DNA from 2 places in the Micromonospora sp. CPCC 205558 genome. Region 1 is predicted to be linked to the other one. Evidence: predicted binding sites of a transcription regulator. Region 1 holds the regulator's gene; the other holds the start of a gene.

Region 1 (4,058 bases):
GCCGTTGGACGCCAGCGAGGAGTTCTTCGCAGTCGGCGCCGAGATCGGCGTCATCCTGCTGCTGGTGATGCTCGGCCTGGAGTACTCGGCCAACGAACTCGTCGGCAACCTGCGCTCGGCGGCGCCGGCAGGGCTGATCGACGGCCTCCTCAACGCGCTGCCCGGCGCGGGGTTTGCCCTGCTGCTCGGCTGGGACTGGGTCGCCGCCCTGGTGCTCGGCGGCATCACCTGGGTCTCCTCCTCCGGCGTGATCGCCAAGGTCCTCGCCGACCTGGGCCGGCTCGGTAACCGGGAAACCCCGGTGATCCTCTCGGTCCTGGTGATCGAGGACCTGGCGATGGCGCTCTACCTGCCGCTCGTCACCGCTGTCCTGGCCGGCACCGGCCTGCTCGGCGGCGGGATCGCGCTCACCGTCGCGGTGGGCACGGTGCTGCTCGTGCTGGTCCTCGCCATCCGGTACGGCCACCTCATCTCCTCCGCCCTGTCGGCGAAGGACCCGGAGGCGCTGCTTCTCGGCGTACTCGGTCTGACGTTGCTGATCGCGGGCATCGCCGCGTCGCTCCAGGTGTCGGCGGCGGTCGGCGCGTTCCTGGTCGGCATCGCCCTCTCCGGCCCGGTGGCGCACCACGCCACCGAGCTGCTCTCGCCCCTGCGGGACCTGTTCGCGGCGGTGTTCTTCGTCTTCTTCGGCCTGACCACCGACCCGCAGGACATTCCGCCGGTGCTGCTGCCGGCACTCGCCCTGGCCGTGGTCACCATGGCGACGAAGACGCTCACCGGTTACCTCGCCGCCCGTCGGGTCGGCATCGCGGAACCCGGTCGATGGCGGACCGGCCTGGCACTCGTACCCCGAGGTGAGTTCTCCATCGTCATCGCCGGGCTCGCGGTGGCCGCCGGTAGCGTCGAGCCACGGTTGGCGGCGCTGGCCGCGACGTACGTCCTGATCACCGTGGTGACCGGACCGATTGTGGCCCGGCTGCCGGACTTCCCGTGGTTCAAGCGGTGGCTGCGCACCCGCGCGGCGGCCCAGCGGCCGGCGTCGATCCCGATTCACGACTGACGGTCGGACCCGCCCAATGGTTGCTGAATTGCTCCTCCCGGGGGCTACCGCAGCAAAGCTTGGGCGGGTTACCGTTTCGCCCCAGCAGCCAGGGTCCGCAGGCAGCGTTGCCAAACGCGGGCGAGAGCGGAAGGTTGGCCGGTGAGCGTGCAGGAGTCGACGTTCCACGGCTTCGCCAACCCCGTCGATCCGACTCCGGCGGAGTTGCGAGCTTGGGCATACAAGCCTGATTCGGTGCCGTTGGCCTCGATGCCACCCGACTGGGACCTGCTGGTCTCCGGCGACCGACTGGTGTTGACGCTCTTCGAGTTAGCGATGGATCCGAGTTGCCCGGCCCGGCGCTTCGCGCTGCACTGCCTGTACATCTACGCGGCCGACGGCATCCGGACGAACTTCCGCGCCCACCCCAAGCGCCGCTTCCGCAAGCTCGTCGAACAGGCCGAGCGGGACGGCGACGAGCTGATGAAGATCTGGGCGCACAACGGCCGGGTGCTGTTGGCCCGACCGGATCTCTTCGTCTACCGGGACTGGTGCGAGGGCGGCCTGGTCCGCGAAAACCGCCGCCTCGGCTGAACGTCGGATTCGCTGATCGTCGGCGAGGGCTAAGTGCGACTGCGGCCCTATGGAGCTGATGTCGTAAACGATTCAGGCCCGACGCGTGCGGGTCGCTCCGCTCACCGGGGGCGGTCGGGGCAGAGCCACCGAGTGATGTCGTAGACGACTCAGCTCCAAAGGACCTGCGAGCCCATTGCCGGACCCGCCGCGGCACCCCCGCGTCCCGGCCCGCACGAGGCGGACGGGCCCGGACGCCCGCCGAGGCGAACGAGCCGGGACCCCCCGTGAGTCCCGGCCCGCACGTCGGTCACCGGTCAGTCCTGCTCGCGTTCCGCCCCGGCTCGGCCCCGTTCGCCACCGTGCTCGCCGTCTTCGGCGAACCGGCCCGCGATGATCCGGTCCCGGTAGGTCCCCTCGGTCACCTTGTCGAACTTTTCGCGGACGGTCTCGGCCAGGTTCTCCAACCGGTCCTCCGTCTGCTGGGCCACCTTCTTCGCCGGCTCCGCCATCGCTCCCCCTCGCCATGCCGGTAGGTCCGAATTAAGCCGATTTAACCCTTATCGACAGGCTAACCGAAGCGGCCCGGACCGCGCCGGGGAATCCAGCGCGGTCCGGGCCGAGAAGACAGCTCCGGGTGAGTGGCAGGTCAGCGATCGGGCGTGCGGCGGGGGCGCCACACCACCAGAGCGGTGGACGTGCGGTTGGTCGGCACCAGATCCCGGCCCGGGAAGCGGGCCAGCGACTCCAGCTCGGCCACCCGGCGGTACGCGGCGTCCAGTTCCGCCTCCAGCCGGGCCACCCGCTGCTGCGCCTGCTCCAGCAGCCGCTCCAGCCCAATGATCCGCTTGACGCCGGCCAGGTTGATCCCGTCGTCCTGGCTGAGCCGCTGCACCTCGCGCAGCAGCACCACGTCCCGGACGCTGTAGCGACGCCCGCCGCCAGCAGCCCGGCCGGGCTGCACCAGCCCCAGTCGGTCGTACTGGCGCAGCGTCTGTGGGTGCATCCCCGCCATCCGCGCCGCCACCGAGATCATCAGCACCTTGGCCTCGTAGGCAGGGTCACCCGAACCGAGGAACTCGCCCGACATCCCGCTCACCTCCGCGTCCACTCCACCGGACTAACTGACTCGACGCACCCGTGCGTCGAGATGTTCCCTAGCCGCCGGCGGGGTCTGCTCGGCGAACGACTCCAGCGCCGTACGCGCCTCATCCGACACCCGGGCCGGCACCACCACGTCCAGGGTGACCAGCAGATCACCGGCCTGCCCGTCGCGGCGGACCACACCCTTGCCCCGGGCCCGCAGCACCCGTCCGCTCGGCGTCCCCGGCGGAACCCGCAGGGTCACCGCACCGTCGAGCGTGGGCACCCGCAGATCCGTGCCGAGCACGGCCTCCGCGAAGGTGACCGGCACGGTCAACGTCAGGTCGTCTCCGGTACGCCCGAACAGTTCGTCCGGCCGAACCTTGACGTGCACGAAGAGGTCACCGGCCGGGCCACCGCGCTCGCCCGGCTCGCCGCGCCCGGCCAGCCGGATGCGCTGACCGTCGGCCACACCGGCCGGGAAGCGCACGTTCATGGTGCGGGTCTTGGTGACACCGCCGCTGCCGTGGCACTCCGGGCACTTCTCCTCGACCACGGTGCCGACGCCCTGGCAGTTGCGGCACGGCTCGGAGAAGCTGAACGACCCCTGGTTGCGGGTGGTCACGCCGGCACCATGACAGACCGGACAGGTCTGCGGCTGGGTGCCGGGCTTGGCCCCGTTGCCATGGCAGGTGTCACAGACCCCCGGCGCGCGCAGCGTCAGGGGCAGCGTCACCCCGCGCACCGCGTCGCCGAAGTCCAGCGCCACCTCGGTCTCCACGTCCCGGCCACGGGCCGGACCGCGCGGCGCGGCCTGCCCACCGGCCTGACCTCCGGTGAAGATCGAGCTGAACAGGTCCTGGAACCCGCCGCCCCCGAAGCGGCGATCGCCGGCTCCGCCGCCGAACATGTCGGAGACGTCGAACGGCATGCCACCCGGCTGCCCCCCACCTCGGGCGTTGCGCCGGAACGCGCCCGAGCCGAAGAGCGAGCGCATCTCGTCGTACTCGCGGCGGCGGCCGCTGTCCGACAGCACGTTGTACGCCTCGGACGCGGCCTTGAACCGTTCCTCGGCCTTCGGGTCGCCCGGGTTGTGGTCCGGGTGCGACTCCCGGGCCACCTTGCGGTACGCCTTCTTGATGTCATCCGCGGAGGCGGCCTTGTCCACGCCGAGCACGGCGTAGAAGTCCTTCTCGATCCAGTCCTTCGAACTCACCGGTCCACCTCCTTCCGACCCTGCTGGCCCGGTCACTGTCTTGCACTATTCCGGATCCGCAACCGCGACCAGCGCGGGGCGCAGCAGCCGCTCACCGAGCTGGTAGCCGCGCCGCATGACCTGCACGCAGGTCGGCTCGCTGACGTC
Region 2 (4,058 bases), on a different contig from region 1:
GGACCCGGCGGCGGCTGACTCGGAGTTGCTGCTGCGGGTGTTGTGCCACGAGTTTCGGACGCCGATCAGCACTCTGACCTCGCTGACCCGCACGCTGGCCGACGAGCGTCGGGAGCTGACCAGTGACGACCGGCGGGCGATCAGCGAGCTGGCCCGCGACCAGGCCGTCCACCTGCAGAGCCTGCTGCACGACGCGACCGCCGGCACCGGCGCGCTGACGCTGTCCCCGCAGCCGGAGCCGGTCGTCGCGCTGGCGGGCATCCTGCGGGAGGCCGCCGCGTTGGTGCCGGTCGGCCGTCGGCGGGCACGAGCCACCCGGCGGGCGGCCTCCTGCCCGGTGCCGGCCGGAAGAACTCGACAGGTGTTGGTCAACCTGGTGCAGAACGCGTTGCGGCACGGGCCACCCAACGGGCAGATCGGGCTCTACGCCACCCTGCGCGGCCCCGGCGTGAGCATCCTGGTCACCGACGAGGGTCGGGTCGACGACGCGCTGCTGGTCGCGTTGCGGCGTCCGGCGCCGGCCGTCGGGATGTCCGGTCTGGGCCTGTGGATCGCGCGGCGGCTCGTCGCCTCGGACGGGGGAGCGCTGCGGGCGCATCGGCTGCGGCCTCGCGGAGTGGCGCTGGAGGTGCTGCTGCCGACGGCTCGCCCGCTGCGCTGACCCGGGCGGGACACCGGTTGGCCCGCTCGGGTCAGCGCAGCGGGAACGGCCTCGCTACCTAATTTCTGGTACCGAGGAGGTTGGATGTTCAGCCACGTCAAGGATCTGCAGTTCGAGGCCAAACCAGACGGCCCGGACGCGGCGTTCGCCCGCCGGTTGCAGGAGGTGCTGGGCGGTAAGTGGGGCGAGATGACCGTCGCCAACCAGTATCTCTTCCAGGGTTGGAACTGCCGGCTGCCCGGCAAGTACAAGGACCTGTTGCTCGACGTCGGCACCGAGGAGATGGGCCACGTCGAGATGATCGTCACGATGATCACCCGGCTGTTGGACAACGCGCCGCTGTCGCTGACCGAGGGGATCGCGGAGGACCCGGGCGGCGCTGCGACCTACGCCGGGGAGAACCCGGCGCACTTCATCCACGGCGGCGGTGGCGCCCTGCCCGCCGACTCCAACGGGGTGCCCTGGAACGGCGCGTTCGTCACCGCCAGCGGCAACCTGTTGGCCGATTTCCAGCTCAACGTCACCGCCGAGGCGCAGGGCCGGCTCCAGGTCGCCCGGTTGTTCCACATGACCGACGACCCGGGTGTCAAGCAGATGCTGCGTTTCCTGCTGGCCCGCGACACGATGCACCAGAACATGTGGCTGGCGGCGATCGAGCAGCTCAAGGAGGACGGTCTGGAGGAGATGCCGGTGCCGGAGGCGTTCCCGGACTCGGAGGAGTTCACCGCGGAGTACAGCTACACCTACCTCGGTTTCTCCTCGGGTACCGACGCCGCGCAGGGACGCTGGGCGTCCGGGCCGTCGCCGGACGGCAAGGGCGAGTTCCGGTACGACGACAACCCGCGGGCGAACGCGCCGGAGCCGGTGCTGCCCCCGGGCGATCCCCGCCTCTACGGCACCGATCCGGGGGTGGCCGGTTCGGTGGTGAACACGGTGAAGAGCAAGCTCACCTGAGGTGCCTCGTCGGGTCGCCCGCCGGTCCCGGGCGACCCGACGGACCGGCCGGGGGAGTGGTCTGGGTCACAGATCGGAACAAGGGGAACGCTTTGTTACTTGAGTGAGACACGCTCAACTCAACGCGAGGTGTTCGATGGCAACTCTTCCGGTACTTCCGCTGACCGACGCCGTGCTGCTGCCCGGCATGGTCATCCCGGTGACCCTCGACCCCACCACCCAGGCCGCGATCGACGCGGCGCGGGCGACCGGCGACCGCAAGCTGCTGGCCGTGCCGCGCATCGACGGCGAGTACGGGCCGGTCGGCGTGGTCGCCACCATCGAGAAGGTCGGCCGGCTGCCCGAGGGTGAGCCCGCCGCCGTCATCCGTGGCCTGTCCCGGGCCCGGATCGGCTCCGGCGTGCCCGGCCCCGGTGCCGCCCTCTGGGTCGAGGCGACCGAACTCGACGAACCCGCCTACGCCGGTCGGGCCCGCGAACTCGCCCGCGAGTACCGCGCCCTGGTGACCTCCGTGCTCCAGCAGCGGGGCGCCTGGCAGGTCATCGACGCGGTGGAGCGGATGACCGACCTCTCCGAGCTGGCCGACTCGGCCGGATACGCGCCCTGGCTGACGCTGGAGCAGAAGAACGAACTTCTCGCCGCGCCGGACGTCACCGCCCGACTGGAGCTGCTGGTCGGCTGGGTGAAGGACTACCTGGCCGAGCAGGAGGTCACCGAGCAGATCAACAGTGACGTCCGCGAGGGGCTGGAGAAGTCCCAGCGCGAGTTCCTGCTGCGTCAGCAGTTGGCCGCGATCCGCAAGGAGTTGGGCGAGGACGAGCCGGACGGCTCCGCCGACTACCGGTCCCGGGTCGAGTCCGCCGAGCTGCCGGAGAAGGTACGCGAGGCGGCCATGCGCGAGGTCGGCAAGCTGGAGCGGGCCAGTGACGCCTCCCCGGAGGCGGGCTGGATCCGTACCTGGCTGGACACCGTGCTCGAGATGCCGTGGGGCACGCGTACCGAGGACAACACCGACCTGGCCGCGGCCCGGGCGGTGCTCGACGCCGACCACGCCGGTCTGGCCGATGTGAAGGACCGCATCCTGGAGTACCTGGCGGTGCGCAACCGGCGTGCCGAGCGCAACCTCGGCATGGTCGGCGGTCGCGGCTCCGGCGCGGTCCTCGCCCTGGCCGGCCCTCCCGGGGTCGGTAAGACCAGCCTCGGCGAGTCCGTGGCGCGGGCGCTCGGACGCAACTTCGTCCGGGTCTCGCTCGGCGGGGTCCGCGACGAGGCGGAGATCCGCGGGCACCGGCGCACCTACGTGGGTGCGCTGCCCGGTCGGATCGTCCGCGCGCTGCGCGAGGCCGGTTCGATGAACCCGGTCGTGCTCCTCGACGAGGTGGACAAGTTGGCCGCCGGCTACGCCGGTGACCCGGCCGCCGCCCTGCTGGAGGTGCTCGACCCGGCGCAGAACCACACCTTCCGGGACCACTACCTGGAGGTCGACCTCGACCTGTCCGACGTGCTCTTCCTGGCCACCGCCAACGTGGTGGAGTCCATCCCCGGCCCGCTGCTGGACCGGATGGAGCTGGTCATGCTGGACGGGTACACCGAGGACGAGAAGGTCGCCATCGGCCGGGACCACCTGCTGCCCCGGCAGCGGGAGCGGGCCGGGCTGACCGCCGAGGAGGTCAGCGTCGCCGACGGGGCCCTCGCGCTGATCGCGGGGGAGTACACCCGGGAGGCCGGCGTCCGGCAGCTTGAGCGTGCCCTGGCCAAGATCCTGCGCAAGGTGGCGGTGACGTTGGCGACGGACCCGACACCGGCGCGCGTCGACACCGACAACCTGGCCACCTACCTGGGTCGACCGAAGTTCACCCCGGAGTCGGCCGAGCGCACCGCCGTGCCCGGTGTGGCGACCGGCCTGGCCGTCACGGGAGCCGGTGGGGACGTGCTCTTCATCGAGGCGACGAGCATGGAGGGCGAGCCGGGCCTGACCCTGACCGGCCAGCTCGGTGACGTGATGAAGGAGTCGGCGCACATCGCGCTCTCCTACCTGCGCTCCAACGGGCGGCGGCTCGGTATCGACCCGAACGCTCTCGCGGGACGCCGGATCCACGTCCACTTCCCGGCGGGCGCGGTGCCCAAGGACGGCCCGAGCGCCGGCATCACCATGGTCACGGCCCTGGCGTCGCTGGTCACCGGTCGCCCGGTCCGCCCCGAGTTCGGGATGACCGGTGAGGTGACGCTCTCCGGTCGGGTGTTGCCGATCGGTGGGGTGAAGCAGAAGCTGCTCGCCGCGCACCGGGCCGGCCTCACCGAGGTGATCATCCCGGCCCGCAACGAGCCCGACCTGGACGACCTGCCGACCGAGGTGCGCGAGGCGCTGACCGTGCACACCCTGGCCGACGTGGCCGACGTGCTCGCCCTGGCGCTGCGCCCGGTCGACGTGAAGACGCTGGAC

The links. The regulator HspR, encoded in region 1, represses chaperone genes until heat shock. The targets are predictions, from matches to a motif close to TTGAGTNNNNNNNACTCAA.
Region 2: a site for HspR is predicted at 1,715-1,733, ahead of lon (endopeptidase La). Genes of this name have one in related genera too.

The regions. Positions count from the first base shown of each region.
Region 1 is NZ_JBAKHR010000006.1:310,670-314,727, reverse strand. Features, by position in the region: gene V6U86_RS08825 (cation:proton antiporter) at 1-1,060, shown strand, start outside; gene V6U86_RS08820 (hypothetical protein) at 1,202-1,633, shown strand; gene V6U86_RS08815 (hypothetical protein) at 1,930-2,124, opposite strand; gene V6U86_RS08810 (heat shock protein transcriptional repressor HspR) at 2,262-2,702, opposite strand; gene dnaJ (molecular chaperone DnaJ) at 2,733-3,911, opposite strand; gene grpE (nucleotide exchange factor GrpE) at 3,957-4,058, opposite strand, start outside.
Region 2 is NZ_JBAKHR010000013.1:126,944-131,001, reverse strand. Features, by position in the region: gene V6U86_RS17645 (sensor histidine kinase) at 1-661, shown strand, start outside; gene V6U86_RS17640 (manganese catalase family protein) at 746-1,615, shown strand; gene lon (endopeptidase La) at 1,752-4,058, shown strand, end outside.